4 regions of the Lysinibacillus sp. NPDC093216 genome follow, and region 3 is predicted to be linked to each of the others. Evidence: riboswitches for the same ligand, from Rfam matches in the RefSeq annotation. Region 3 holds a riboswitch; each other region holds the start of a gene.
The links. A riboswitch is a leader RNA that binds a small molecule or an ion and turns the genes downstream of it on or off. The one in region 3 is predicted to bind cobalamin.

Region 1 (7,477 bases), on a different contig from region 3:
TGTAGACGTATAAAGCTTACGTTTTTTTCTTCGATTAGACGTTTAATGTCCTCTTTAGTGTATTTACCCACAGTTTTCCACACTCCTATAAATTGTCTAGCTTTTTATTATTACCCTACTCTATTAATAAAGAAATGAATGATGTTGCTTTTTATTAATAGAATCGAGATAAATCCCCACGTCGGATGGATGATTTTTGCATGCGCTGCGCTTGACGCACTTCTTCACGCATGATGTGACGTAATTCTGAGTCACTTAAATCACGTTCATCTGTTGAAACAGGTTCATTCTTTTTAGCGAACAGCTTTTTAATTTTCGCCATGTTCATACCCTGATCCAAATAATCTTTAATTTCCAGCAGTGTATCAACGTCATTTAATGAAAACATTCGACGGTTGCCTTCTGTTCGGTGCGGCTCAATTAAATGGTGTTCTTCATAATAACGAATCTGACGTGCCGAAAGCTCTGTCAATTGCATTACGATATTCATAGATAATAACGGCATAGTTCGTCTAATTTCACGACTCATTTAAGTCCCCTCCAATACCTGCTAATAATATAACGAAAAATTTACACTGTCAACCACTCATGTAAGGTTTCCTAACATGAGATAAAATAATTTTTTTGAACTGACGAAAAATTGTAAAAAAACTAAGTTTATGATCCTAACGTAGGAGTGATTTCTGCTAATATACGTTTTAACAAAGGTCACCTTCAACTTTTCGTCCATCAATAAAAAAACTATTCAAAATGGAAGTTTTGAATAGTTTTTCGTTACCTATTTTTGGATTTTTTGAACAGCACTACAAATTGCAAATTTTACGTGCTCGTATGTTAACCCACCTTGAATAAATGCTGTAAATGGCGGACGAATAGGACCGTCTGCTGTCAGCTCAATACTTGAACCTTGAATGAATGTTCCAGCTGCCATGATGACATCATCCTCATAGCCAGGCATATACGCCGGTTCTGGTGCATAATGCGCATTAATTGGTGAGTTCGCTTGAATTTCACGGCAAAAAGCAATCATTTGTTCCGCGGTTTGGAAAGAAACCGATTGAATTAAATCTGTACGATTAGCATCATAGCTTGGTGATGTATTCATGCCAATTTCCCCTAGCATAGCAGCTGTGAAAATGGCACCTTTTAACGCTTGAGATACAACATGTGGTGCAAGGAAAAATCCTTGATAGAAGTCACCAAGCGTATTTAATGTTGCTCCTGCTTCAGCACCAATACCTGGTGATGTCATTCGATAAGCACATTTTTCTACTAAATCTGCACGCCCCGCAATGTAACCACCAATTTTCGCTAAGCCTCCGCCAGGATTTTTAATGAGCGAGCCTGCTATTAAATCAGCCCCAACCTCGGTCGGTTCCTGTGCCTCAACAAATTCACCGTAGCAATTATCAACGAAAATAACCGCATTTGGTGCTAATTCACGGATTTTTGCACACATTTCTGTAATTTGCGAAATGGTAAAGGATGGGCGTGTTGCATAGCCTTTCGAACGTTGGATAGCAATCATTTTTGTGTTTGCTGTAATTGCAGCTGCAACACCTTCCCAATCGATCTCTTGATTATCGATTAAATCCACATGGCTATAACCGATTTTATAATCTTTTAACGAGCCAGTATCCTTATCGCCACCATCAACTATTGATTGCAATGTATCATACGGCTGACCCGAAATATAAAGTAATTCATCACCTGGACGTAGTACTCCGAATAAGCTAAGTGTAATTGCATGTGTACCAGAAATAATTTGCGGACGTACAATGGCAGCCTCCGCTCCAAAGACCTCTGCATAAACTCGTTCTAGATTGTCACGCCCCTCATCATCATAGCCATAACCATTAGACGGGTGCAGATGATAATCACTAACTTGATGCTTTCGGAACGCAGCAAGCACTTTTTGTTGATTGAAGAATGCCATGTCTTCTACCTTTGCATGAAAAGGGCGTACCTTTTCTTCTATTTTAGCAGCTAATGCTAGTGTTTCTTCTGATAAATTGGTTGTAAAAGTCATTATGTTCTTCTCCATTTCACATTTGTTCAAGTCTTATCTTATCAATTTGTGAGCTTGCCTGCAAAGCTTGCTAATTTCATTAGGCACTAAGCTAAATGACCAACTAAATCTATTTAATTCTGTTATAATAAGGTATTTAATATCTGATAATTCCGAATCAAAAGTCAATGCTTTTCTTTGCAAAAACTTCTAGATACAAAAAGGTAACTTTAATATTTTCTAGTAACTAATCTACAACAACATGAAATGATTTATTCACATAAGGGGTGAAAGGGTTGGCTTGGGAGGTTTTTAGTATCATTGGAACAATTGCCTTCGCAATTTCTGGAGCAATAATTGCAATGGAGGAAGAATACGATTTATTCGGTGTCTATATACTCGGTATCGTAACTGCTTTCGGCGGTGGAGCTATACGAAATCTACTCATAGGTTTACCTGTAACAACATTGTGGGGTCAAGATATGATGTTTCAAATCGCCATTGCAGCCATTACAATTTTTTTCTTATTTCCACATCGTCTCATTCAGCATTGGCATCGCTGGGGCAATTTCACTGATGCTATCGGATTATCGGCATTTGCGATTCAAGGTGCCCTTTATGCTGTGAAGCTCGACATGCCTATTAGTGCCGTTATTGTAGCTGCTGTCTTAACAGGGTCAGGTGGTGGAATTGTTCGCGATTTATTAGCTAGACGTAAACCGTTAGTTCTTCGTGATGAAGTCTATGGCGTTTGGGCAGCATTAGCCGGGCTTATCATCGGACTTCAACTTTTTACAGGGGATATCTTTTTATATGTATTATTTGGTGTGATCACAGTACTAAGAATACTTTCATATATGAAGAAATGGCGTTTACCGTTACGGAGGTTGAATCGAGCATAGTTATACTGTTGCATAATTTAAAAGCCCAAATATCTGATTTGGGCTTTTTTTGAATTTATAAATTCCTTATTTATCACAAACTCCGTGCATCCACAGCAGCAGCTAAAGTTAATTTTTCAACAGCAACATAGCTTCTTCTAAAGTAGCCATATTTTTCATCATAGAACATGCTGCGTCTAAAATAGGAAAGGCTAAAGCTGCACCAGAGCCCTCACCCAATCGCATATTCATCAGCAACATCGGTTCAACTCCGAGCATTTCAGCAGCAATTTTTGCACCTGGTTCTTCTGAGGCATGTGAAGGAATGATATAGTCTTTTACGTTTGGTTCGAGTTCGTATGCGATAAGGGCAGCGATGGTAGAAATAAAACCATCAATAACAACAGGTTTACGATGTGCGGCGGCTGCAAGTATTACTCCAGCCATAGCGCCTATTTCTAATCCACCGACCTTTGCAAGAATATCAATAGCATCATCGCGATTTGGTTTATTTAATGCAATAGCATTGTGAATGACTTCTACTTTATGTGCAATCCCCCCTGGTCCTACTCCTGCACCAAAGCCTGTCACTTCATTTGGATGACATTCGTGAAGAACCGATAATATGGCAGCACTCGGCGTTGTATTACCGATGCCCATTTCACCTGTCCCGAGTACATTGATTCCTTTTTTGATTTCTTCCGTTGCTACCTCAATTCCTACTTCAATAGATTGAATGGCTTCTTCCCTTGACATAGCAGGACCTTTTGCCATATTGTCCGTGCCATATTTAATTTTTTTTATGATAACACCAGCATCATGTGGAATATCCTCTTTTACACCAACGTCTACTGTGACAATTTTTGCATCTGTGATTTTTGCGATAGCACAGACACCTGTTCCTCCTCTAGGAAAATTTAATGTTTGAAAGACCGTCACATTTTGTGGATTAGGTGTTACCCCTTCATCACAAACACCATGGTCTGCTGCACAGACAATTATCGCCTTTTTATCAATCGCAGGAAATAGGTCTCCTGTAATTCCAGATAGTTGTACAGCAAGAGCCTCCAGTTTCCCCAAGCTTCCAGGAGGCTTGCAAAGTGCATCTATGCGTTCCCTTGCCTTCTCCATCATTTTGTAGTCAGCACTTTGAATGTTTTGAATCGTTTGTTGTAATAATTGCATGAAAATTTCCCCTTTCTTTTTTGCCCTTGTTACTCGAAGAATGATTTAGAGAAAAAAATAAAAAGCCTGTAGTTTATTCCATAACAAATAAACTACAGACTTTTCCATCGTCTATATAACCGAAGCAGATAGGCAGGTCTCCTGGCTCAATTTCAACATTTCATAGAACCTTCCCAGCAAGACGCTAGTGGCATTCTCTATGAAACTCCCTTTTACAGTGGTGGGACCGCTAAAGCTTTTCACTTTATTCCCTATTCTCCCGCAGTGGGCACCTAACGCTTTTATGCAATTACTTTAAATCTACGGCAAAGCGCTCATTGTGTCAACATTTTAAATTTTCAAGCTTCATTGTTATTTAAGTAAATAAATATGCTTAATTATTCATATTTAAAAACTTTAACACAAAATACTAAAGTAATAACTGCTATAGCAGTTATTACTGATAATTCAGTCAGATAAGTGTTGAGATTTTGTGTCTCGAAGATCAGTGTTTTTCTAATAGCTTCAATAATATAATTAAGTGGATTAATATAAACAAATGGCATTAGAAATTTTGGCCACACATCGCTCGGGAAGAAAGTACCACCTAAAAAAATGAAAACTAGATTTGAAAGATTCCCCATAGTTGTGGCATTTTTTGCGTTATTAGCGTAAATTCCGATTATTAAACCGATGGCTAATAAGCTAAGACCACCCATTAATAACAATGGAATTAATAAAAGAGTATAAATTGAATTAAAATTTAATTGAACATTAAAAATGAAAACACTAATGCCCAAAATAATAACTGTTTGTATAGCCATAATGAAAAGCTGTGTACTGAAAATAGATACCATTATTTTTGATGTAGAGATTGGAGTAACTTTAATTTTTTTAAAAATACCCCTTTCCCTATACGAAGCAATCATAACGGGTAAAGCTATAAGACCTATAGCTCCATAAGCCATCCCTAGAATACCAGGGAAAATATAGGACATATATGACATACCCTCTCTTGCAGCGTCTTTCCCTGCTGTACCCATTAAAGCCATCATTAGAATAGGGAACACCGTACTCATAATAACCGCTTGTTTATTTCTTATTTCCATTTTGAAAAATATAGAAGATAAATTAACAAAACTATTCATAATTTCAAAACACTTCCAGTCATATTTAAGAATACATCTTCTAAATTTGCTTTTTGAATATTAATGCTCGTTGTTGTTATTCTTTTTTCATCTTCTAATTTATTTATATAATCTAACGTTTTTCTAATATCCTTCGTGTATAAGTAGAAATAGTCATCTTCTTTTTTAATCTTATCTACTGTCGAACAACTTTCTAAATACTGGACAGAAGAATCTACTATTAAACCTATTTTAATAACCGAGTTTAAATTAGCATTTTTAATAATTTCTTCAGGTTTTCCTACTGTATAAATACTCCCATCGTTTATAAAACATACATTATCACAGAGTGCTTCTACTTCTTCCATATAATGTGTCGTTAGGATTATTGTTGTCCCTTCTTTTCTAATATCCTTAATAATATGCCACAAATCTTTTCTAGAGTTTGGATCTAAACCAGTTGTTGGTTCATCCAAAAACAAGACCTGTGGTTTATTGAGAATACTTAATGCTATACTTATTCTTTGTTTTTGCCCGCCAGAAAGTTTATTAACGTAAGCTCTTTTATGTTCTTGCATATTGACTTTTTTTAATAAGTCTTCAATTTCTTTTTCAGTAATCTCCATATTGTATAATGTGGCGAAAAATTCGAACAATTCATCCACCTTAATATGATCAAAATAGGAGTTTGACTGAAATTGTACACCTATAAGTGGTTTAATTTTATCTCCATCTTTTGTAACATCTAAACCATTGACAGTTATGGTGCCAGTGAATCCATTTTTAACTCCTTGTACACATTCTAATAAAGTTGTTTTTCCAGCTCCGTTTGGTCCTAGTAACCCAAACACTTCATTGTGGTTTATCGTTAAATTAATATTTTTCAATATTTGTTTATTTAAGGTATACGAAAAACTCAAATCTTTTATTGATATTGCTTCATTCAATTAGAACACCTCAATTATGATAGAATGATTCGCTTCATTGTTGCATGATTTAACTTTTCATTTATAAATGCTTGCATGTCTTTAATATCAATATTATCAAGAACTTGAAGCATTTCATCTAATGATAAATGATGCCTTTCAATAACCCGCTCATTACCTAAAAATAATAAAAAATCCTTATCATTTTCTAATATCTTGTAAATTTTATGCTGTAAAAACTTTTTGCTTTTCTCTAAATATTTATTCATAATGTTAATTTCTTTACTGTCTATATTCATCTTTTCATTAATATGTAAGATGAGTGATTCTAAATCTTCTTGTTCAGTAATAAATTGGACTTGCAAAATACTTTCATATTTAAAATGAAAAGGTAAGCACACGATAAAATACACACTTTGTTTTTTCAACCGAAATTCTTCATACAGCAATCCCGTGTCATTCATTGTCATCATCATACTAAACAAAGATAAATAAATTTTTTCATCTTTTGATAATCCATTGTTAAATTCATAACATATAGATACAAAAGAAGAGGATGATTTATCTGAATTTTCTTTCGTTTTTATCATAACATCTGTTTCTATAAAAGTAGAAGGCTCTATCGTATCCCTTATCATTGAATTGATACGTATTTCCTCTCCTTCTGAAGATATCTCATAATGCTTGTCAATAATTCCAGAAAAATCATCCATATTTTTTTTACCACTATATAAAATGGAGAAGTTTTTACTATTATTTAAGTATTTTATTACATCAAGGATTTGGTTTAATTTCATTTTTGATAGTGTTAATTCAGTTCCCAGTATTGAATGGCTTAAATTCTCATCCCAAATATTCTCGGTGATTATATCTTGAATATTCTTTTGATCAATGAATGTGCGACTCTTCTTCTCTAACATAACTGTCTTTTTTTCATTAACAAATGAAATATTGTCGATATTTGGATTGCTTAGAACGAACAATACTATCTTAATTAATTCTTCTACATCCTCTTCTTTGCACGACAACAATAAATAAAAATATTCATAAGAAGTAGAAAGTTTGTATTCAACTCCTTTTTCATTTAAGATATCTCTTAATTGATTTTCATTTGAATAATGGCAGCTTAATAATAAATGTTCCATTAGATGAACTATTCCATAATAATTTTTGTGTTCATAACGTGAACCGATATTAAACCAAAAAATAATATGAGATAAGTAACTTGTTTCATTCCTCAAATGATAAATAGGTATATCGTTTTTCGATAAAGTGTATTTATATTTTTTCATATGTTTATGCATCCTCTTAGCATCTACTTAATTCTATAATCATTTTCTTCGTCTTTATGTCCAATAAAAAATTCATATA
Region 2 (7,477 bases), on a different contig from region 3:
GCATGTCTTTATCGGAGGCGCCCATAGTGGAAAAACCGACTATGTCATGAAATTGCTCGAAGGTCAAAAAGTTGAGCTTGTAGATGGCAATCTACCTAATGACAGCCCAGCCTGTGATGTACTAGTTATTAAAAACATAGAGAAGTGGCTCGTGACACAAGATCTTGAGGAGGATGAACCCCTTGTCAAAATCATTTTGACAAGACTAAAGACTCTTGAAGAAAATTGTGCCGTCTATATAATAGTGACCGATATGGGTCGTGGAGTTGTGCCGATGGAAAAACAGGCACGATTGTTGCGTGATACATGTGGGCGTTTGTACCAGGCATTATTCGCTGAAGCTGAACAAGTCGTACGCATTTGGTACGGTATCGGGGAACAAATCAAATAATATTGTTTCATAAAGTAGGCTTTTCATTAAAAGTTGTGGTTGGGGTAAAAGCGGCGACACCTTGGGATTAGCGGCTTATCGGACGCCTCCAGGAAGCTTTGCTCTGTGCGAAAGCGACAAAGCACCCAGCCGGAACGGAAATCAACCACACGTTATAATGAATAGCCAAATATTAAAGGAATGAGGAAATGGGATGGATCGACAAAGATTGATGAAATTGACGCTCACTGCCATGGTTGCGGCAATTTGTGCAGTAGGTGCAGTCATTAAAATTCCAACATTTATTTCAACTGCAGCGCTTGACTCTGCACCTGCATTGTTGAGCGTTGTCTTTTTATCTCCAGTATTAGCTGGGGTTTCGGGAGTCATTGGGCATTTTATCTCAGCCTTAACTACTGGCTTCCCTCTAGGGCCACTACATATTATTATCGCAGTAGAAATGTTTATTGTTGTATGGGTCTTTGGGGTCATGCATAAAAAAGGAATGCATTTCTGGAAATGGCCCGTGGCACTTATTCTAAATGGTGTTGTGGCACCTTTACCATTTTACTTTATCATTAGTCCGGCATTTTACTGGGCGTCACTGACTAGTCTTCCATTGGCAACACTCGTAAATCTGGTGATCGTTGCAATTGTGATGCCAATTCTGTCAAAGGTGTTTGTGCGTAAGGAAGGTCGAGTACATTGAGAAATGCAATAAAAATAGGTGAGCTGTTTGCTACAACAGATAATGCCGCAGCCATTGGCGAAAAACCACAAGATGTTGTGTCTGCTCCAGACAAACTAACGGCATACTTCACGGCGCGTGTTACTTTTTTAGAGCAGCTTGCTGCAAATGCTTTACCAAACCATATTTTACTCGCTAATTTTTCAGGAGATGCTGCATGGTCTCGTTATGTTGCAGGCATTCAGCAGGTTTTTGATGAGGCGGGGCTTAATTGTCCACCGATAGACGGTAGTACAGAGTCCAATATGCCGACTCTACAATCAGGATTATCTATAACGATGCTAGGTGAACAGCAAAAACACACAGCAACTAAGTATGAACAGCTTAGTTGGTACACCTATGGATTACCGCTTGTAGGCAATGAAATCCTTGCTCAGCCTGAAGATGTCGCACAGCTCCAACCTATTTTTCAGGCGTGGAAAGAGGGGATTGTGCAGCAAGTATGGCCAGTTGGATCAAAAGGTCTACAAGCAGAATTTACCCGCCTTTTTAGCGAGCAACAGGTCAAAAGTTCGTTAGATGTTGAGAAATCGGCTGGTCCATGTGCAGTAGTTTTGCTAGGAATACAGCCTGAAAAAGAGCAGCTAGCACAAAAAAAATTTCCTAGAAATTTTGAAAAACTACGTAAAACTGCATTGTAATTGGGCTTGCTTCGAGAAAATGTAGCACTTTATAACTTGCAAGGGGCAAATCGCCTATTGCAACAATAAACACAATATGTTAGATTTGTTTAGGAGTTAAAACACAATATATAGTATTTTGGACGAACGGTACCAATATGGTTTAAAAGGGAATTCGGAAAAAGAGTCATCTTAGGCCGAAGCTGTCCCCGCAACTGTAAGTGCTGACAAATGATGAGTAGGCCACTGTGAAGAACGGGAAGGTGATCATTTGGAGGAAGCATGAGCCAGGAGACCTGCCGATATGTTCAAGACAGCAACACATTCTTCGGGGATTGAGAAGTGGAGGCGAGAGATTTGTTCACTTCTTTGTGCGCTTATCCTTCATTTCCATTTCCGATTTTACTGCGATCACGTAACCGATAGATGTTGCGTGATCGCTTTTTGTGTTGCTGGAGAAGGAAAGGGAGAGAATGTGTACATGACAATTCAAATCGAACAGCAAATGACTAAGCTCAAGAAAAGTTACACGGAGGATGAACTCGAAAGTTTTGTGAGGTTATCGGATCGATGGCTACGAAAAAACGACAATGCCACATTTGAAGCATGGGCAGATGCGATGATTTTACAAACGCTTAGCCTCATTGATGAAGAGGAGCCATACTGGACATTTGTCGCAGCTCAAATTTATTTAGAAAAATTATATGACCAATTTGCGATGCGTCGTGGTGTCTCAGTGAAAGATGTTTATAAGGTTTTCCCAGAACATTTAGCACACTATACAGAAGTTGGTTTGTATCATGAAAGTTTAACAACAAAGTATAGTGAGCAGGAGCTTCAGGAACTCGCTTCTTATTTAGAATCAAGTCGAGATGAGTTGTTTACGTATATAGGTTTAAAAACATTAATGGACCGCTATGTAGTCCGTGATTACACGAAAACACCGGTGGAATTACCGCAGGAACGATGGATGGTCATTGCGATGACTCTGATGCAGGATGAAACAGAAAATCGTTTAGAAAAAGTACGTGAATCTTACTGGGCAATGAGTAATTTATATATGACTGTTGCCACACCAACATTATCAAATGCAGGTAAAACACATGGACAGCTATCAAGTTGCTTTATCGATACAGTAGATGATAGTTTACAAAGCATTTATGACACGAATACAGATGTCGCAACATTATCGAAGTACGGCGGTGGTATTGGTGTTTATATGGGTAAAATTCGTAGCCGAGGCTCATCTATTAAAGGCTTTAAAGGTGCATCAAGTGGTGTTTTACCATGGATTAAACAACTTAATAATACGGCGGTTTCAGTCGATCAGCTTGGTCAACGACAAGGCGCTATTGCTGTCTATTTAGATGTTTGGCATAAAGACGTCTTTACGTTTTTAGATTTACGCTTAAACAATGGGGATGAGCGTTTGCGTGCTCATGATATTTTCACAGGGCTATGCTTACCGGATTTATTTATGGAAACGGTAGAAGAGCGCGGGGAATGGCATTTATTTGACCCACATGAAGTGCGAGAAGTTATGGGCTTTTCACTAGAGGATTTCTATGATGAGAAAAAGGGTGACGGCTCTTTCCGTACTAAATATGAGGAATGTATCGCCAATCCATTGTTAAGTCGTGAAGTTGTACCAGCCATTGATATTATGAAGCGTATTATGCGCTCTCAGCTTGAAACAGGCGTGCCGTTTATGTTCTATCGAGATGAAGTCAATCGCATGAATCCGAATAAGCATGAAGGGATGGTTTACAGCTCGAACCTGTGTACAGAAATATTCCAAAATATGTCAGCTACTGAATTTGAGTCTATTACCCTTGAAGATGATGTCATCGTAACACGTCGCAAGCCTGGAGATTTCGTTGTATGTAACTTATCGTCTATCAATTTAGGTAGAGCAGTACCGGCTGGTGTTCTAGAACGATTAATCCCAGTTCAAGTACGTATGTTAGATAACGTTATTGCTTTAAATACAATTCCAGTAAAACAAGCAGAAATTACGAACCTACGCTACCGTGGTATTGGACTTGGAACGTTTGGCTGGCACCATTTATTAGCTTTGAAAGAAATTCAATGGGAGTCTGAGGAAGCTGTAGAGTTTGCGGACAAGCTATATGAAGAAATTGCATATTTAACGATTCGTGCTTCTAACGATTTGGCATGTGAAAAAGGAGCTTATCCATTATTTGAAGGCTCAGATTGGCATACGGGTGCGTATTTTGACAAACGTGGCTATGACAGTCATAAATGGAATGCATTACGCGCCGCGGTTGCTGAGAAAGGTATGCGTAACGGCTATGTAATGGCAGTTGCACCGAACTCATCAACATCTATTTTAGCAGGCAGTACGGCTACGATTGATCCGATCTTCCAAAAGAGTTATTCAGAAGAGAAGAAGGATTACAAAATTCCAGTAACAGTACCTGATCTATCACCTGTGACAACTTGGTATTATAAATCTGCTTATTTCATCGATCAAAATTGGACAATCAAGCAAAATGCTGCACGAGCACGTCATATCGACCAAGGCATTTCACTTAATTTATACGTTCAAAATACGATTAAGGCGAAAGATTTACTAGCATTGCATATGAATGCTTGGGCGAGCGGTGTAAAAACGACTTATTATGTGCGCTCAACATCTGTAGAATTGCTAGAATGTGAGTCTTGCGCGAGCTAGGAGGAAATAACAATGACAACTATTACAAAACGACAAATTATGGATAAAGATGCACCGAACCGTTCAACAGGAATTGTCAACGGACGTTCTTCTAACATTTTGAACTGGGATGATGTGCGTTTTAGCTGGGCATATCCTAAGTATAAAAAAATGCTAGGGAACTTCTGGACACCGTTTGAAATTAATATGAGCAATGATGTCAAACAGTTTCCACAGCTATCAGCAGATGAACAGGAATCCTTTTTAAAAATCATTGGCTTGCTAGCACTATTAGATAGTGTACAAACCGATTTTGCGGGGAAAGTAGCGGATTATTTAACAGATTCAAGTTTAAATGCACTAATGATTATTTTAGCGCAACAAGAGGTAATCCATAATCACTCTTATTCCTACGTGCTATCAAGTATTGTCAACAAAGACGAGCAGGATCGTACATTTGATTTTTGGCGTACAGAGCCAGTGCTAGAGCGACGTAATGATTTCGTTATTAAGGGCTACCAAGCATTTTCCGAGGAGCCATCTGTTGAAAATATGCTAGAAGCGATTGTTTATGATGTGATTTTAGAAGGTTTATTCTTCTATTCTGGCTTTGCGTTCTTCTATCATTTAGCACGCAATCAAAAAATGGTGGCCTCGTCAACGATGATTAATTATATTAATCGCGATGAACAGCTACATGTCGATTTATTTGTGAAAATTTATCAGGAGCTATTAGAGGAATATCCTGAATACGATACACCTGAACGAGCAGCTCGTGTACAGGAAATCTTCCGTGAAGCCGTTCAACTAGAAATCGATTGGGCCAATGAAGTGATTGGCGATAAAATTGCTGGCCTCGATGTGGAAGATGTGCATGATTATGTACATTTCTATGCTAATGTACGCTGTAATCAGCTTGGCGTAGAGCGTCCATTTGAAGGCTATCGCAAAAATCCATTAAAGTGGGTTAAAGCGTATGAGGATGTTGATTTAGGGAAGACAGATTTCTTCGAGCAACGTTCTCGCCAGTATGTAAAGGTTAATGTAGAAGATAACGGCTTTGATGATTTGTAATGCCAAGTCCACCTCCATGTTGAAAAAACATGGAGGTGGATTTTTTTGTGAGAATAGGGGGACGCTTAAGTAAAAGAAAAAAATTGCTCAGGTTAAACAAATGGGTTCGGGGGACAAAAACAATAGAAATCGCACGAAATGTGCTCATGTTAGCCGTTATTATTTACCACCGTCATTGAGAAAAAGGCTACATACCCCAAAATCGCAAGGACTTGTAAAATAATCCCTATTATACTGCAAATTAAACCTGCAGTTGCTAATCCTCTACCATTTTCATTAGTTGTATTAATTTCTTTTACAGCTTTATTTGAAAAAACTATTCCGATGATGCCTAAGATCAAGCCAATAAAAGGTATAAACAATGATAGAATTCCAAGCGTTAAAGAAATTACAGAATTATTGTTTGTTTGATTTTTTTCAGACATTCGCTATCCGCCCTCTTTTAAGAATTTAAGCATTTTTTATTTATCGTTAATATGATCGTACTAAACTATTTCGCACTAAAAATCGATCATTAAATGTTATCGGTACACCTTTCCCATCCTTTTCGGCGTGAATATGTAAATGTGGTTCGCTTGTATTACCCGAGTTTCCTACTTTTCCAAGTATTTGGCCCGTTGTTACTTTATCGCCTTGTGCCACCACTACGCTGCCTTTTTTCATATGAGCTAATAAAACAGTAGCATCATGGTTCTCACATGAAAGAGTGACATGATTTCCCTCAGGATTTTCTGGATTAGATTTCGGAGGAGTGAGGTCAGGTAAATCATTTTGTATGTTGACTACTTTTCCGTTACAAGGACTATATAAATCATCTGCGAATATTTGATATTTATCTAATTGTTCTGGATATAGTCCACTTGCACGGGTTCCGAGCGTATTTAATTTTAAAATGTCTAAAGCATATTTTTGACCTGGATAGGCTTGATGATAGTTCATTAACACCTGATTGCCACCCTGTCCGACATAATAGGTGCCATCCTTAAGTGGGAAAGATAACTCAATTCCTTTTTCGGTTACTGTATAGCTTTTCACGACCAAAGCATTATAAGTACCAAAAACCAAAATGAGGACAATATAAATACCAATTGAAAACTTTTGAGATAGCGTATATTTTGTGGTAAACGGTAAATTTCTTACCCTTTTCCAAGAAAAAATGAAAGTGACAATCAAGAGAGCCAACCAAAGAAAGCGAACATAATATCCGACCCAACTCCAGTTTCCTGCTTGAAATAACCAAACGATTAGTGTTGCCGTCACCAATGAGTCCAACAACCATTCCAGTTTACTTTTAAAAGCAGCTTTCCATAGCGAAATAATAAAGCTGGCAGGTAATACGATTAGCATACCAATGGAATAAAAGATTGGAAGCACTATTTCTCATCCCCCTTTAGATGCTTTAATAGAATCTCTTACATTATTGGTAATATTTATATCATTCTAATTTTCATTTTAACATAGTGATAATAATTAAAGAACCTTTATCCGAGAGTTCAGCGTTCTTACATGAAAAAAGCCATATTCGCGTGATTCATGCTAACATGGCTTTTCTCTAGTTATTCAAAAAAATCGTCTTCGAAAAATGGTTGAATACCAGCTTCCTTTAAAAAGTATTTGTATTCAGTAGGGACGTCTAAAAGTGATTTATTGGGAAGTAATACTTCATCTCTCAATCGTTGGACGAGATGAGCATCTAATTCTGGAAACCATTGTTCATATGGTACTTTTCTTTCTTCTTCAATAGAAATAAAAAACCTAATCATATAGTTAAACATCACAGGGAAATCTTGTTTAATTTGTTGATGATGAGCAACGAAGGCTTCAATGTAATTATTCAATTCATGAAGCGGTTCATTTGGATTATATCCACCTAAATATTTTCGGTCGTGCTGTGGAATAAAGGTAAAACCACTGAGAGCATGCCATGCACCGAGCATTACTGTAAAAGCGGTAAGGGCACATCTCCGTGTTTCTAAATCTCGATCATTAAA
Region 3 (7,477 bases):
GTTACTAGGCTTGCACTGCTGACAAAAATTGTCCAATTATGAAGAGAAAATGACCAAATGTTTGAAGGAAGCCTGTTTGTCGCTGGCGCGATAGAAATTAAAATGGATACTAAACTTGATAGTAAAAAAAATCCAGGTAGCAACAATAACTTTGCGTAATATTTAGCAGGGATTTTTGCGCCTAAAATGATAAAAGCACTCATCACAATAAATGTAATGAGTGAAATTCGTTCATCTCTCATGATAAGCGACAATAAAAGCAGTCCAAGGGATAACGTCATTTTTTCTAGCGGATGAACAGACGCTAGTTTATTCAAATAAGCATACTTATCAATGAGTAACATAGCGTTTAACCTTCTTTATGTTTGCCGCGCATTAAGCCGATGAAATACCCGATGAAACCAGCACCGATAGCAGCTTGTAGTGCGAATAATAAGCTTTCAATTTCACCACTTGGTGGTTCCCATAAGCTTTCAAACCATGGCTCGTAGCTAGCATCTATTTCACTAATTGCTGCTTCCGCTTCGCCATCAGCCCCTTCGAATTCAGCACCTTTTTGAATAAACAGGGGAACGATTGCTAACAACACAACAATGGCGATGAGCAGTAAGTTTTTTTTCATTTTAGTGAGCCTCCTTTGCAGAGAACACACGTAGAGCTTTTAGTTCACTCACATTGTATTTTTTCAGAAAGTTCATAACGATCACTGTTAAAATTCCTTCACTAACAGCAAGAGGAATTTGTGTTAACGCAAAAATACCAGCAAATTTAGTGAATGAAGCCATAAAGCCTCCGACCTCAGAAGGGAAGGCAAGAGCTAATTGGACAGAAGTGACAATATATGTACCTAAGTCACCAAGCATTGCTGCTAAAAAGACAGCAATGGAAAAGGATAGTCCCAATTTTTGTGAGCCCTTAAATACATAGTAGGCGATAATAGGACCCATAATTGCCATAGAAAAAGTGTTTGCCCCTAATGTTGTAAGCCCACCATGCGCTAACAGTAAAGATTGGAATAATAATACGATTGTCCCGATAACACTCATCGCTAATGGTCCAAAAAGAACTGTTCCAAGTCCAACACCTGTAGGATGCGAGCAACTTCCTGTTACAGAAGGGATTTTTAAGGCAGAAAGTACAAAGGCAAAGGCACCCGAAAGCCCTAATATCATTTTTGTTTCAGGATTTTCATCAATGGTTTTACGAATAGAACGTAATCCTAAAATAATAAATGGAATCGAAATGACCCACCAAAAAATCGCCCATTCGATTGGCAAAAAGCCCTCCATTATATGCATCGCAAATGCACGATTTGGTACGAATAAAAATGCCAATAAAAAATAACTAAGCTTCCAACCTGAAAATTTCAAAAATCTCTCCTCCTTACATTAAAATTTTTAGAAAAAGTATGCGAAAAAAAGCACTTCTCCGATAGTGGAAAAGTGCATAGCTAAAAAAGCAAATAAAATTCTAATCTGCTAAGCCGCACACCCATCCTCGTAGGTTGAAACGATCACATATTTTTCGGCAGGTCTCCTGGCTTTAGTTCAACGTTTTATAGGCCTTCCCATCCTTTGGACAGTGACATTATCTATAAAACTCCCTAATACAGTGGCGGGACCGCGCCGGACTTAAACCGGCTTCCCTTTTAAGCGAAATGCTGAACATTTCACACCGAAAAAAAGATGAAGTTGTGAGATTTCACGACAAAGTGTAACACGAATTTCCATATATATGCTATCCCTTTTGTGAAAAAATTTTAAATTGGGTGTCTATGTCGAAAATTTAGATAAATAGAAAATGGATGTCGCATTTTTCTATGGAATTTTAAAAAAATTGTCACAAATTAAGAAAGAAATATTGAAATTTTAAAAAAATAAGCTATGATAGAAACAGTTTTCAATTACAAAAAAACCATATAATTCATATAAAACATCCATAAGTGCTTGAATATTCAAGATAATAGGGAAATCGGTGAAAGTCCGATACAGCCCCCGCTACTGTAATAGCTGATGAAATCGCGGATGCCACTAGTGAAAACTTAGGAAGGCGCGAAAGTAAAAGGAAGCTTAAGTCAGGAAACCTGCTTATGTGATGATGCAAGCAAACTTTTCGGAGGGAGAAGTTGAAGCGAAAGCGAGTACCAGTATATATTCGTTTTTATTTGGCTTCTACTAAACCTTTACTCTTCGTCTAGAGTAAAGGTTTTTCTTTTTCCTAAAAGCATATGAGGGGAGAACGACTATGACAACTTGGAATTTAGAGGGGATGAAAACACATCTTTTTATTTGCAATGGTAGTAGTTGTATGAAAAAAGATGCTGAGGACATTACACAGGCAATTCGTGATGAAATACAGTTACTGGAGCTTGATAAGGAGATACATACAACAAGGACCCGCTGTAATGGCAGGTGTAAGGATGCTTGTGTTGTCATTGCATATCCTCAGGGCAATTGGTACCGAGTGCCAACGAAGGAGCATGCGAGAGTACTTGTACAAGATTTAAATCATGAAGCGTTACATAATGAGCATGTTTTTACATTGCGTGAAGGTTCGTTGCAGCGTACAGCACAAACAACAGCCATTAAAGGCATTGAAAAGGTGAAAGAGGGGTAACAAAATGGCTCAAAAAGGTAAGATTTTCGTAGTTGGCTTTGGCCCTGGAGACTTTAAACATATTACGACTCGTGCTGTGGAGGCACTACAACAAAGTCATATGATTATAGGCTATAAAACTTATGTTGAACTGATTCAGGATTTAGTTAGTGCAAAGTCGATTATTAGTACTGGTATGACAGAGGAAGTTTCACGTGCGCAAGAAGCGGTGCGTCAAGCAGAGGCTGGAAGTATCGTATCGGTCATTTCCAGTGGGGATGCCGGGGTTTATGGAATGGCAGGATTAGTGTATGAGGTATTAATCGAGCTAGGCTGGACAGAAGCAACTGGTATCGAGGTAGAAATTGTTCCAGGTATTTCAGCTATTAATTCATGTGCCAGTTTACTAGGTGCTCCCATTATGCATGACGCCTGTACCATTAGTTTAAGTGACCACTTAACACCTTGGAATTTAATTGCAAAACGAGTAGAAGCAGCAGCAATGGCGGATTTTGTTATTGCTCTTTATAACCCGAAAAGTGGACGTCGTACGAGACAAATTGTAGAGGCACAACGAATTTTATTGGAATATCGTTCGCCAGATACACCAGTTGGACTTGTGAAAAGCGCGTATCGTGACCGTCAGGAAATAACGATGACTACTTTAGCAGAAATGCTTGAACATGATATCGGCATGTTAACAACGGTTATTATCGGGAATTCAACAACATTCTTCTACGACAATAAAATGATTACGCCACGTGGTTATCAGCGTAAATATACACTTGGTGAGGAAAAACAACCGTTACGACCACATCAACGACTTAAAGAAGAAAATGAACCATGGGCGATGAATCAAGAAACAGGAGCAGCACGTAATGATTTTGCGACAGATCCTAATGCCAATCGTATTAAGCCCAGTTTAGCCATAACACCACAACAAAAGCCTAAAAAATCGTCACTTGAAATGGCGACAGCTGCTCTTACTATGGTAAAGGGAACAAGCGCGGTGAAAGTAACACCTAAGCGTGTTCAACAAAAAATCGAATCTATTTTTGAATTAGCGGTTAGTCCTGGGGTTGCCAATAAGTTCTTTAGTCCTCAACAAATGATGACGTTGGCTGAGGTAGTTGGTGAGGAAGGAACGATGGAGTATACACCAGACCATCAAATTCATTTGAAAGTTCCAACGTCCGAGCCTGAAGAGGTTACCGCAAAGCTTCGTGAAGTTGGCTTTTTACTAGCACCAATTGGTGACGTGCTATCGTTAAAGGCTTGTGACTTCTGTTATGGAGAAAAGTTCGATTCGATTCCATATGCGGAAGAAATTCAAGAAAAGCTTGGTGGTATGTCGTTACCGAAAACATTAAATATCGGCTTTAACGGCTGCGGTATGGCATGTTATCGAGCAGTATTTGATGATATTGGCATTGTTTATCGTAAAAGTAAATTTGATGTTTTTATTGGTGCCAAGCCGGTTGGTCGTACAGCACATGCGGCCCAGCCAGTTGTTGAGGGATTAGAGCCTGAACAGCTCATCCCACTTATTACCGATATTATCGAAGAATATAAAGCAAATGCACATCCAAATGAACGTTTGTTTAAATACTTCAAGCGTGTGAAAAAGATATTACATTTTACGTATCAGGATATGTCTTCAAAAATAAAAGTAGAGCCCGCTCCATGCGGCGACTAGTGAGGAGTAATAAGATGAAAGCAATTTTATTTGTCGGCCACGGGAGCCGTTTAGCTGCAGGAAATGATGAGGTACGCACGTTTATCGAGCAAATGACACCTCGTATTGATGATAGCTTTTTAGTAGAAACATGTTTTTTAGAGTTCGCTTCGCCGAACATTGAAGAAGGTATTACGAACTGTGTGAAGAAGGGTGCTACAGAGGTACACGTTATTCCGATTATCCTTCTTCATGCTGGACATTCAAAAATGCATATTCCAGCAGAAATCGAACATGCGCGTGAGCATTATCCGAATATAACGTTCACATATGGTCAAACAATCGGTATCCATGAAGAAATATTTGCGATTTTAGAAGATCGTTTAGCAGAAATCGGCTTTAATGCGGAAGAAGAACAGAAGGATACTGCCATTTTATTAATTGCACGAGGCGGTAGTGACCCATATGCAAATGGTGATTTTTATAAAATTACACGTTTGTTATGGGAAAAACTCCCGGTTCAGTATGTAGAAAGCGCGTTTATGGGCGTCACAGATCCGCGTGTTGAAGAAGGAATAGAGCGCTGTGTGAAGCTGGGTGCTAAAAAAGTCATTATGCTACCGTACTTTTTATTCACAGGTATCCTAATGGAACGAATGAATGGTATGTGTAAGCAATTTAACGAAAAATATCCTGAATGTGATATTCAAATTGCTAACTATTTTGGCTATCATGAGCGTTTACAAAATGTGCTATTAGAGCGTATTGAGCAAGCTGTGAATGGTACATCAACAGGTATGCAAGATTTAGAAAATTATCGTGCTTATGCGGCAGTGCATGGACATGCGCATCATCATCACCATCATGACCACGATCATGGACATGATCATGATCATCACGATCACCATGATCACGATCACGACCATCATCACCATCATGAAGAGGAGCCAGTGAAATGATTTTCATGTTAGCAGGGACGAGCGATGCTAGGAATCTAGCACTTGAAATCCAGTCAGCAGGTTATGCTGTGACAGCAACGGTCGTTACTGAATCAGCTGCTTCTAGCCTGGCAGAAGTAGGCCTTCCTTATTTAATCGGTCGTTTAACAGCGGATGAAATGGCGACGATTATTACGGAGCGAGGGTACCGTTTAGTTGTAGATGCCTCTCATCCATTTGCTGAAGAAGCTTCAAAAAATGCCATGGCGGCAGCTGAGCTAGCAAATGTTCCTTATATTCGCTATGAACGTGCTCATGAGCATTATGCCCATCCACTAATTACGGTAGTGAAAGATTATGAGGAGGCTGCCCATTTAGCAGCGGAAATACGTGGTGTCATTATGCTAACGACGGGCAGTAAAACGCTAGCAACCTTTACGAAGGTATTACATGGTTTAGAAAATACACGAGTGATTGCGCGTATGCTTCCTCGACTCGATAATATGGAAAAATGCGAAGCACTTGGTGTGGCACAAAGAGATATTGTTGCCATACAGGGCCCTTTTTCAAAGGAATTAAACGAAGCCCTCTTTCGTCAATATGATGTGACATTGATGATCACGAAAGAAAGCGGCAAGGTTGGCTCGGTGGATGAAAAGCTAGACGCTGCCCTTGCATGTGGCATTGAAACGATTTTAATTGCAAGACCAAATATAAAATACGGACAGCAATATTTTACATTTGAAGATGTATTACAAGCTGTACAAAACACACTTTAGGAGGCCATTCAGATGGATTTTAAAACAGATTTCAAACCTTTAACAGTAGACCCAGATAAAATTTACGATTACAGTTTTTCAATTATTGCAGAGGAAATGGGCGAGCATAACTTCTCAGAGGATGAGTGGAAAGTTGTTCGTCGTATCATTCACGCTTCTGCTGACTTTGAATTAGGACGTAGCGTTATTATTACACCAGGAGCACTTGAGGCCGGTATTAAATCAATCCTTGCTGGTCGCCATGTCATTGCAGATGTGCAAATGATCGAAAGTGGTTCAGGGAAAAAACGCTTCCAAAAGCATGGTGGCGATTTACACTGTTATATTGCTGATGAAGACGTATCGATTGAGGCGAAAAAACAAAACACAACACGTGCAATTATTTCTATGCAAAAGGCTACTAAATTACATGAAGGTGGCATCTATGCAATTGGGAATGCACCAACAGCATTACTTGAATTAATTCGTTTAATTAAAGAAGGCTTAGCGAAACCAGATTTAATTATCGGTATGCCCGTTGGTTTCGTGTCAGCTGCTGAATCGAAGGAAGAGCTGTTAAAACTAGAAGGTATTCCGTATATTACAAATGTTGGTCGTAAAGGCGGTAGTACAGTGACGGTTGCCGCATTGAATGCTGTCTCACTTTTAGCGGATGAACAGGCGAAAAAATAGTGGAGCGGAAGCCAAAAAAGGATCCCAAAGACATGCGTCACGGTTATACAACGGGATCCTGTGCAACTGCAGTAACGAAGGCCGCATTACTTGCCTTAATTACAAATGAAGAGCAAGAAACAAGTACTATTCATTTACCGATTGGGCGAGATGCGACCTTTACGATAGAAAAATGTACATTTCAGCAGGATGCTGTCAGCTGTGAAACGATTAAAGATGCTGGTGATGACCCAGACGCAACACATAAAGCACTCATTATCGGCACGGTGAGCTGGTCGGATATACCAGGTATTCATCTGGACGGTGGAATTGGTGTCGGGCGTGTAACAAAGCCCGGCTTACCAGTACCTGTCGGAGAAGCGGCCATCAATCCAGTACCACGGAAGATGATTCATAGTACTGTACAAGGCGTACTTGATGAATTTCAAATTAAACGAGGCGTTAACGTAGTTATTTCCGTCCCTAAAGGTGAGGAAATTGCTAAAAAAACGTTAAATGGGAGACTTGGTATTATTGGAGGCATCTCCATTTTAGGTACAAGGGGAACCGTCGTGCCTTTTTCGAGTTCCGCCTATATGGCCAGCATTGTCCAAGCGATTAGTGTTGCAAAAGAGGCTGGTTGTGAGCATCTAGTTGTGACGACTGGTGGCCGCAGTGAAAAGTATGGGATGGCACAGTACCCTCATTTGCCAGAGGAAGCGTTTATAGAAATGGGCGATTTTGTAGGCTTTACATTAAAGCATTGTAAACGACTTGGTATGAAGCAAGTATCGCTTGTTGGTATGATGGGGAAATTCTCGAAGGTGGCACAAGGTGTC
Region 4 (7,477 bases), on a different contig from region 3:
TGTTGTCTCTCTGTTTTGCTGAAACGTTCGAAATTTAGGAGAGGTTCTTCTACTATCTCAAAAATCGTCTGCTTCGGATTAAATGAATGATAGCTATTTTGAAAGACAGCCTGTAAATCTCTACGTATTATTTTTTTGTGCTTACTTGTTGTTTCATAAAGATTAATTCCTTGAAATAGAACCTCACCTTTTGTTGGTCGTTCAATTCCTAAAATAATGCGGCCTAATGTACTTTTGCCTGAACCACTTTGACCGACGATTCCTAAACATTCACCCTCCTGAAGTGAAAATGTTACATTTTGTAACACAGGAGCTTCCTGTCCTCGTTTGAACATGAATGGTTTGTGAGCATAATGCATCTCTATATTGTTCACTTCTAGCAGCGTCATATTTTTTCACCTCTAAAACATAATTCTTGATTGTAAAAGTTTCTTTGTATAAGGATGCTGAGGCGCATCAAAAAAATCATAGACATTCGTGTGCTCAATCATTTCACCTTGATACATCACGGCCACATCGTCAGCTAGTTCAGCAATAACACCTATATCATGTGTCACAAGAATAATAGCAGCCTCTGTTTCCGAACGAATACGATCAAATAATGTTAATACTTGTTTTTGATTGACTGTGTCAAGGGCTGTCGTTGGTTCATCTGCAATATATATAGAAGCTTGTATCGCCAATGACAAAGCAATCATCACTCGCTGTAACATTCCGCCACTTAATTGGAAAGGATAATAGCGCAAAAGCTTTTCTGGATTGGGTAAATTGACTTTATACATAGCATCAATGGCAATCTGTCTCATTTCTTTTTTAGTAATTACAAAGTGAGCTTTTAATGATTCCCGAAAATGACTTTCGATTGTTTGAATACGATCAAAAGCTGTAGACGGATTTTGCATAATCATAGACAGATGCCTTCCGCGATACGCTCTCAATTTAGCAGCTGATACATTCAATAAATTTTCTTGTTGGTAGATGATTTGGCCTTGTGTGATCTGCGCCGAAGCCGGTAATGATTGCATGATAGCGCGGCAAAGCATTGTCTTGCCACTACCACTTTCCCCTATAATCCCTAAGACACGCCCTTTATAGGCTGTCAAATTGATAGAGGTTACTATATTTTTCTCACCGATTTTTACCGTTAAGTCTTTCACTTCTAAAACTTTCTCCATAATTACCCCTTTACTGGTCAAGCTTCTTGAAACTACTTGCCAAATGATTCAATAATAGCACAACAAGGACGATGGCAAGTCCAGGATAAAGCATTAATTCAGGATGTTGACGGATGTATTGTTTTCCTTCATTCACCATCATTCCCCATTCAGGGATGGGGGCCTGCACGCCAAGTCCAATAAAGGAAAAGCCTGCAATTTCTAAAATAACCTTTCCTATATCTAATACGACTATTGTTACGATAGGTGGCAGTAAATTGGGGATATAATGGCGTTTGATTAATTTGATTCCAGAAGTGCCACTGATTCTTGCTGCTTGAATAAAATCTTTTTCGTTCATTCCAATAAATAAACTTCTTATCAATCTTGAATAATAAATAAATTGCGTAAAAATAAGTGCGATCAACACATTTTTTAAGCTAGGACCTAATAAACCTAAAAGTCCAAATGCAAGGACAAGTGTAGGAAAAGCTAATAAAATATCACATATTCGAATAAATAGGAAATCTATCAGGCCTCGTTTTAGCGCAACAAAAGCACCTAGTAAGATCGCTAAAAGAATGGCTACTATTTGAATGACGAGCGCTGATCCTAAAGAATAGCGAATACCTAAAAGCAATCGTGAAAAAACACATCTTCCTAAATGATCTGTACCTAATGGATAGTCCCATGTTGGACCTGAAAATTTCTTTGATATATCGACTGCTAAAGGGTCATGAGGCATTAAAATTGGCGCAAACAGTCCTAACAAGCCAATGACTAGCAGTATCGTTAGACTAAATAATCTGAGTTCTTTATGTAATAGGCTCACTTCAATCTCTCCTGTCCTTCATCATCAGATGAGGATCCAATAGACGATGCAATACATCTGTGCATAAATTTGCAAGCACATAAATGACAGCAATAATCAATACATAGCATTGTACAACTGGGTAATCCCTGTTAATAATGGATTCTATTAAATACCTCCCAAGTCCTGGCCAACTAAAAACCTGCTCTACAATTACTGCACCACCTAGTAAATTACCAAGCGTCATACCTAACACAGTAGATAGCGGGATAATAGCATTTCTCAAAACATGGCGTACGAGGATCACAGAGTTTTTTAATCCTCTTAGCTGTGCATATTGAACATAATGCTGTTGTAATTCCTCAATGATGGTTGTACGGATAAACTGGACGAACAGTCCAATTGTTGGTAAAGCTAATGCGAGTGCAGGTAAAACTAGATGTACTAGTGTGCCCTTTCCATTTGTCGGGAAGATCCCTAATTTCAAGCTAAATATATATAATAGTAAAAAACCTAACCAAAATGTTGGAATCGATACACTCATGATAGTCAATAGTCTAATGATTTTATCGATGATGGAATGCTTATATAATGCACTTATGATCCCTAATGGTATACTTAATCCTAAAATTAACACAAATGCAGCAACTGCTAATTCAATGGTAGCGGGTAATTTCGCGAAAAGTTCATGTGCTACTGGTAATTTACTAACAAAAGATGTACCAAAATCTAAATGCAAAACGCCTTTTATCCACAGTAAATATTGAATAAGAAAAGGTTTGTCTGTTCCAAGTTCTTCACGTAATGCTTGAATGGCTTCTGCTGTTGGTGCAACTCTTGCCAATCTAAGAATGACCTCAGCAGGTTCTACTGGAACGAAACGAATAAATACAAAAGTCAGGATGGATACGCCCAATAGTACAAACGGTAAAGTCAAAATTCTTTTTAAACAAAACATCCATGTCGATTCATACATGCTGTCACTTCCTAATCAATCCTATGATAAAGAGAGAGCTGTCTTTGATAGACATACTCTCTCTTTTACAGTTATTTTTCTTTATCCATTTGTGCAAATGGAATATCATATTCAGATGCACGTGGAGCAAAATCCTTCATATATGGCTGATAAATCACGTTATTTGTTTCGTAAGATATAGGATAGAATAGTGCTTGGTCATGGAACATTGTTAAAATATCCGTATAAAGTTGCACTCGCTCTTTTTCATCTGTACCTACTAATAATTGATGAATGCTATTATCGATTTCTTTGGCATTTGGTAAGCCTAATTTTGCTTCATAGACACCATTAGCGTTTGGTGTAGCTGATTCATTAGCAAAGCTATGTGGATCTGTTGGTGGTCCATTTGTACGCCAGAAATTAATATCAACTTGATCATCCATTAATTTTTGCAGACCTACCATCACATCTGCGCCTTCTAAATTCAATTGTACCCCTATTTTCGCAAGTTCACCTTGCATTAGTTCTGCCATAGGTTTTTGAATCGCATCTGTCGCAATGTAGATTAAATCTAATGTTAGTGGCTGTCCGTTTTTAGAGCGAATTTTTTCACCCTTCTGAAGCGTCCATCCCGCTTCATCTAGCAATTGTTGCGCTTTTTTCGGATTATATAAAATTGGCGCTAAATCAATATTGGCATAAGGCACAGCATCCCAAAATAGTGTATTGGCCACTTTTTCAGTACCATGTGTAATACTGTCAACCATCTGTTCCTTATTGATTGCATATTGAATCGCTTGACGTACCTTTAATTCTGCTAACGGACCTGACTGTGTATTCAACAGTAGCGCACGCGTAGATAAAGGTTCAGACGTAGCGGTTTTATATTTCCCGCTATCTTTTAAAAACGTATAGTTATCTAAACTAATGATGCCACGACCATATATTAAATCTAATTCTTCGTTTTCAAATGCTAACGAGATAGATTCTGAATCAGGGATAATTTTTACTTTTATTTGTTCTACAAGAGGTTTTTCTCCCCAGTAGTTTTCGTTGCGACTAAATAAAGCATATTCATCCTTTTTGTAATCTGTTAATACCCATGGGCCTGTCCCAATTGGTGCTTTGATTGAATCTTTTGTCGCATCACCTTTAGGGAATCCATTATCACCTAAAAAACGGAAAGGTCTTACGAAGGCAAGTTCGTTTAAGACAGGATAATAGGGTTCATCCAATTGCAAACGAATTGTAAAGTCATCCACTTTCACAACCTCTTTAATATGATTAACCATGCCCATCCAAGAATGCATATCACGATTTGCTAAAACTGCATGAAAGTTACGAATCACATTGTCTGCATTAAAAGCCGTTCCGTCAGAATACTTGACATCTTTTCTTAAATGGAAAACATAAGAAGTTTTGTCCTTTGAGATGTCCCAACTTTCTGCTAGTTTCGGCGTAATTGTTCCGTCATCGTTATATTCAACCAATGATTCATAGACCATCGCTTGTGCTGTCATTTGATTTGGTAAATATGTATGGGGATTTAATGGACCTACATCTAATGGCCATCCAATCGTTATCATTTTTTCGTCAGTCTGTTGTTTCGTTGCTGTCTCTTCCTTTTCAGTGCTTGTACAGCCAGTAAGTAAACTGAACATCATAACAAGCATGAAAGGAAGTAAATACTTTGTCAATCTCATTTTCTGTCTCCTATCTTTGTTTGTGGTGCACTAAATGAAGAATCTACAGAGTGAAAAAAGGCATAAAAAAAACCTTATTCCAAAAGAATAAGGACAGAATAACTTACTGTGAGTAAGCCCCTATCCATCTCCCTATCTTTCGTAGATCATCAATGAATCTCCTTACAAGCAGGCATTCTGGCTCATGAATCATGATTTTGCTTCACCTTCCCAAGTATTCACTCAGTGGTAATCTAAACAAAACTCCTCATTTACAGCTGCGGGACAGCATGGGATTTACACCCATTTTCCTTTTAATTGAATGAAAGCTTATTTCACTCAAACTTGTAATGATTGCTATGAAATTTGTATTAAACATAACATGCTCAAATGTTCACGTCAATTTTATTTTCTGAATATAATAATAACCTTATAGTAATGACTAACATAATAAGACCAGGAATCTTAGTCCTGGTCTCTTGTACAACATCGGTTGTGTAAATAAGAAAGTCTTATGGAACAGAAGATAAATCAAAGATGTTGTACACAGGACATGGCAACACCATCTGTGGAGAGCTTTGTAACGCTTCTCTTAAGTACATAAGAACCCCACTGCTTATCTGTGGGAGTAGTCAGAAAGATGTTGCGGATAAAGCCAGGCATCTTTTTTAATGATTCAATGCTCTTGGCTGACTTAAGACAGCTCAAATGATACGCCTGTTCATCAATACTTGCGTTGAAAAGGGGATGAGTAATATCTAGGATTGGCAATTGAATATCATGCTCGAAAACCGCATAAAGAATACGCTTATTTTGATTTACATTCTCCACTTTATCACCACTCTTTTTAACAATTTTTATTGGTGTTCAAGCAACAAATAGATAACCTTTATTTCGGAAATATTTTATCTTTTCCCCAATCTTCTTATAATTAAAGCATTCGTTAGTTGAAGTGCAATAACTTCACCATCTTTTTACAAAGAACGTATCCGATTATTGCTCTAACAAATAAAATATCGGTAGTAAAATCAATCCTAGTAGAAAAAGCACTGGAATGGCGGAAACAATTAAAGAAAAAATTCTCAACTTGCCCTTTTGGCTAAAAAATGCAGCTAGAAATGAGGCTACTATTAAAGAAATGACCACAACGTCCCCAATTTCCGAGGTTCCGTTCACTTCAATTGGTGTAATATTTTTTTGCAATCGCCACGTAGCTCAACATTTAGATACCCAGTTATGAATTTCATTAGCTACTTTTTTAGGGTTATCCCAATGAACCATATGATCAGTTGCTTCCATTGAAACAATGGTGACATTTTCTATATGCTGTTTTAATTTGTTGATTCCAGTTCTTCTAGCGTTTATTAACTCTTTGGGAAGAGTTGCGTGGATAAGAATCAATGGTGATTTTATGTATGGATAAGCTGTTGTAAAACTTTCTCTAAAAAATGCTTTAATAATAGATAATACAGTAAACTTTGAAGTAATAAGTTCATATTTTTCTCTTTTATTAAAAAGTGTTTGAACCATTTGTTCAATTTTTTCATTCCATCGGTCTGTATATTGTTGGTACTCCCCGATTACATCAGCCCAAGTGTCAAAAACCGAGGAATGCTCCATATAATCATTCCACCCATCATATACTTTAGAAAAGGTCATATCTTCTTGGAAATCTGGAAACGTATAGCCACCATCAAGTAAGATAACCCCTTTAATTTTTTTAGGGTACATTTTAGCATAGTGTAAAGCTATATCAGCTCCCCAAGAATGGCCCAAAATATAAAAGGGTTCTTTTAAGACTCGTTCGAATACATCGTTATACCATTTTGCAAGACTTGAAAATAGATAACCATCTTCATTTACAAAAGGAGATGTGCCTCCGTGACCTGGATTATCAAAAGATAATATATGAAAATCATCTTCTAGGTATTCAGCTAACTCAGAAAAGACTGCCCCACTATTTCCAAGTCCGTGTAAACAGACTATTGTGGGTTTAGTGTTCTTTCCTAATTCGTAATAATGGACATCCAACTCTTTAACACATAAACTAATATCCTTCATAATACCTCCTGTTTAGAATTAGTTATATTTGTTTATTTCTACACATTATTACAATGGCCCTTCTTCCACTAACCTCCCCCGTTAGCCATCTATGTAGCGCAAAAATCAACATTTCACCACAGAAAATGAAAGATTATTACGTTCTTTCATGGGAGTTATATAGCAACATTTTTTTAGAATACAGCCTTTACAATTGACTAATTTTATCATCAAAAGTTTTATATCTTGTTCCACTAAACAGACCGTTAGTTGAATAGCAACTATCTTTTCGAATGATTAAACATAAAGTCTGATCATTCTTCTTGTACTAAAGCACCTATTTTTGTCACTTAATCCCATACAGACCAAGCAGCCTCGATATGATTACCTGATGGGTCGGTAAAGACAAAATATTTAGCATTTTCTCCACGCACCATAATCTCGGTAACTTCTATACCGTTACCCTTTAATGATTGATGTGTATATTCAAGATCTGGACAATTCAACGTAAAAGTTTGATACAGGCGACCATCGCGTAAAAAATCTGCTGTTGTATGATCCTTTGTTTCTACAAGGAGTAATACAACATATCCTTCTGGCGGTGTTAATACTGCCACATAACCAATATCATCCTGAAATTTTGGTGCTTTAAGCTTAAATCCTAGCTTATTCTGATACCATTCAATTGTTTCATCGATATTATTAGCTGGTAAATAGAGATAGCCAATTCTACTGAATAATGACTTTTGCTCTTCAGTAACTTCCAATTCCCTCACTCCTGATTAAAAAATTTAGGTTGGTTCATAGTATTCTATAAAATCCAGTATATCCC

Region 1: linked by a shared signal. The riboswitch ahead of cobT (nicotinate-nucleotide--dimethylbenzimidazole phosphoribosyltransferase) and the one ahead of ACQKOG_RS02935 ((2Fe-2S) ferredoxin domain-containing protein) in region 3 are both predicted to bind cobalamin.
Region 2: linked by a shared signal. The riboswitch ahead of ACQKOG_RS16590 (ribonucleoside-diphosphate reductase subunit alpha) and the one ahead of ACQKOG_RS02935 ((2Fe-2S) ferredoxin domain-containing protein) in region 3 are both predicted to bind cobalamin.
Region 4: linked by a shared signal. The riboswitch ahead of nikA (nickel ABC transporter substrate-binding protein) and the one ahead of ACQKOG_RS02935 ((2Fe-2S) ferredoxin domain-containing protein) in region 3 are both predicted to bind cobalamin.

Annotation. Positions count from the first base shown of each region.
Region 1 covers NZ_JBNNVB010000001.1:98,043-105,519, forward strand. Annotated here, with positions in the region: gene glnA (type I glutamate--ammonia ligase) at 1-71, opposite strand, end outside; gene ACQKOG_RS00535 (MerR family transcriptional regulator) at 155-529, opposite strand; gene ACQKOG_RS00540 (aminotransferase class I/II-fold pyridoxal phosphate-dependent enzyme) at 779-2,029, opposite strand; gene ACQKOG_RS00545 (trimeric intracellular cation channel family protein) at 2,305-2,910, shown strand; gene cobT (nicotinate-nucleotide--dimethylbenzimidazole phosphoribosyltransferase) at 3,019-4,074, opposite strand; cobalamin riboswitch at 4,189-4,365, opposite strand; gene ACQKOG_RS00555 (ABC transporter permease) at 4,452-5,201, opposite strand; gene ACQKOG_RS00560 (ABC transporter ATP-binding protein) at 5,198-6,127, opposite strand; gene ACQKOG_RS00565 (M16 family metallopeptidase) at 6,142-7,398, opposite strand; gene ACQKOG_RS00570 (SagB/ThcOx family dehydrogenase) at 7,422-7,477, opposite strand, start outside.
Region 2 covers NZ_JBNNVB010000015.1:77,959-85,435, reverse strand. Annotated here, with positions in the region: gene ACQKOG_RS16605 (bifunctional adenosylcobinamide kinase/adenosylcobinamide-phosphate guanylyltransferase) at 1-391, shown strand, start outside; gene ACQKOG_RS16610 (histidine phosphatase family protein) at 1-50, shown strand, start outside; gene ACQKOG_RS16600 (ECF transporter S component) at 585-1,079, shown strand; gene ACQKOG_RS16595 (hypothetical protein) at 1,076-1,759, shown strand; cobalamin riboswitch at 1,870-2,057, shown strand; gene ACQKOG_RS16590 (ribonucleoside-diphosphate reductase subunit alpha) at 2,220-4,433, shown strand; gene ACQKOG_RS16585 (ribonucleotide-diphosphate reductase subunit beta) at 4,446-5,486, shown strand; gene ACQKOG_RS16580 (DUF4190 domain-containing protein) at 5,636-5,911, opposite strand; gene ACQKOG_RS16575 (M23 family metallopeptidase) at 5,958-6,860, opposite strand; gene ACQKOG_RS16570 (tetratricopeptide repeat protein) at 7,043-7,477, opposite strand, start outside.
Region 3 covers NZ_JBNNVB010000002.1:106,977-114,453, forward strand. Annotated here, with positions in the region: gene cbiQ (cobalt ECF transporter T component CbiQ) at 1-344, opposite strand, end outside; gene ACQKOG_RS02925 (energy-coupling factor ABC transporter substrate-binding protein) at 350-622, opposite strand; gene ACQKOG_RS02930 (energy-coupling factor ABC transporter permease) at 624-1,370, opposite strand; cobalamin riboswitch at 1,510-1,694, opposite strand; cobalamin riboswitch at 1,924-2,106, shown strand; gene ACQKOG_RS02935 ((2Fe-2S) ferredoxin domain-containing protein) at 2,245-2,616, shown strand; gene cobJ (precorrin-3B C(17)-methyltransferase) at 2,621-4,291, shown strand; gene ACQKOG_RS02945 (sirohydrochlorin chelatase) at 4,306-5,229, shown strand; gene cobK (precorrin-6A reductase) at 5,226-5,987, shown strand; gene ACQKOG_RS02955 (precorrin-8X methylmutase) at 6,000-6,659, shown strand; gene ACQKOG_RS02960 (cobalt-precorrin-5B (C(1))-methyltransferase) at 6,692-7,477, shown strand, end outside.
Region 4 covers NZ_JBNNVB010000016.1:902-8,378, reverse strand. Annotated here, with positions in the region: gene ACQKOG_RS16870 (ABC transporter ATP-binding protein) at 1-389, opposite strand, end outside; gene ACQKOG_RS16865 (ABC transporter ATP-binding protein) at 402-1,175, opposite strand; gene ACQKOG_RS16860 (ABC transporter permease subunit) at 1,186-1,986, opposite strand; gene nikB (nickel ABC transporter permease) at 1,988-2,941, opposite strand; gene nikA (nickel ABC transporter substrate-binding protein) at 3,013-4,626, opposite strand; cobalamin riboswitch at 4,777-4,969, opposite strand; gene ACQKOG_RS16845 (hypothetical protein) at 5,137-5,436, opposite strand; gene ACQKOG_RS16840 (alpha/beta fold hydrolase) at 5,821-6,666, opposite strand; gene ACQKOG_RS16835 (VOC family protein) at 6,996-7,412, opposite strand.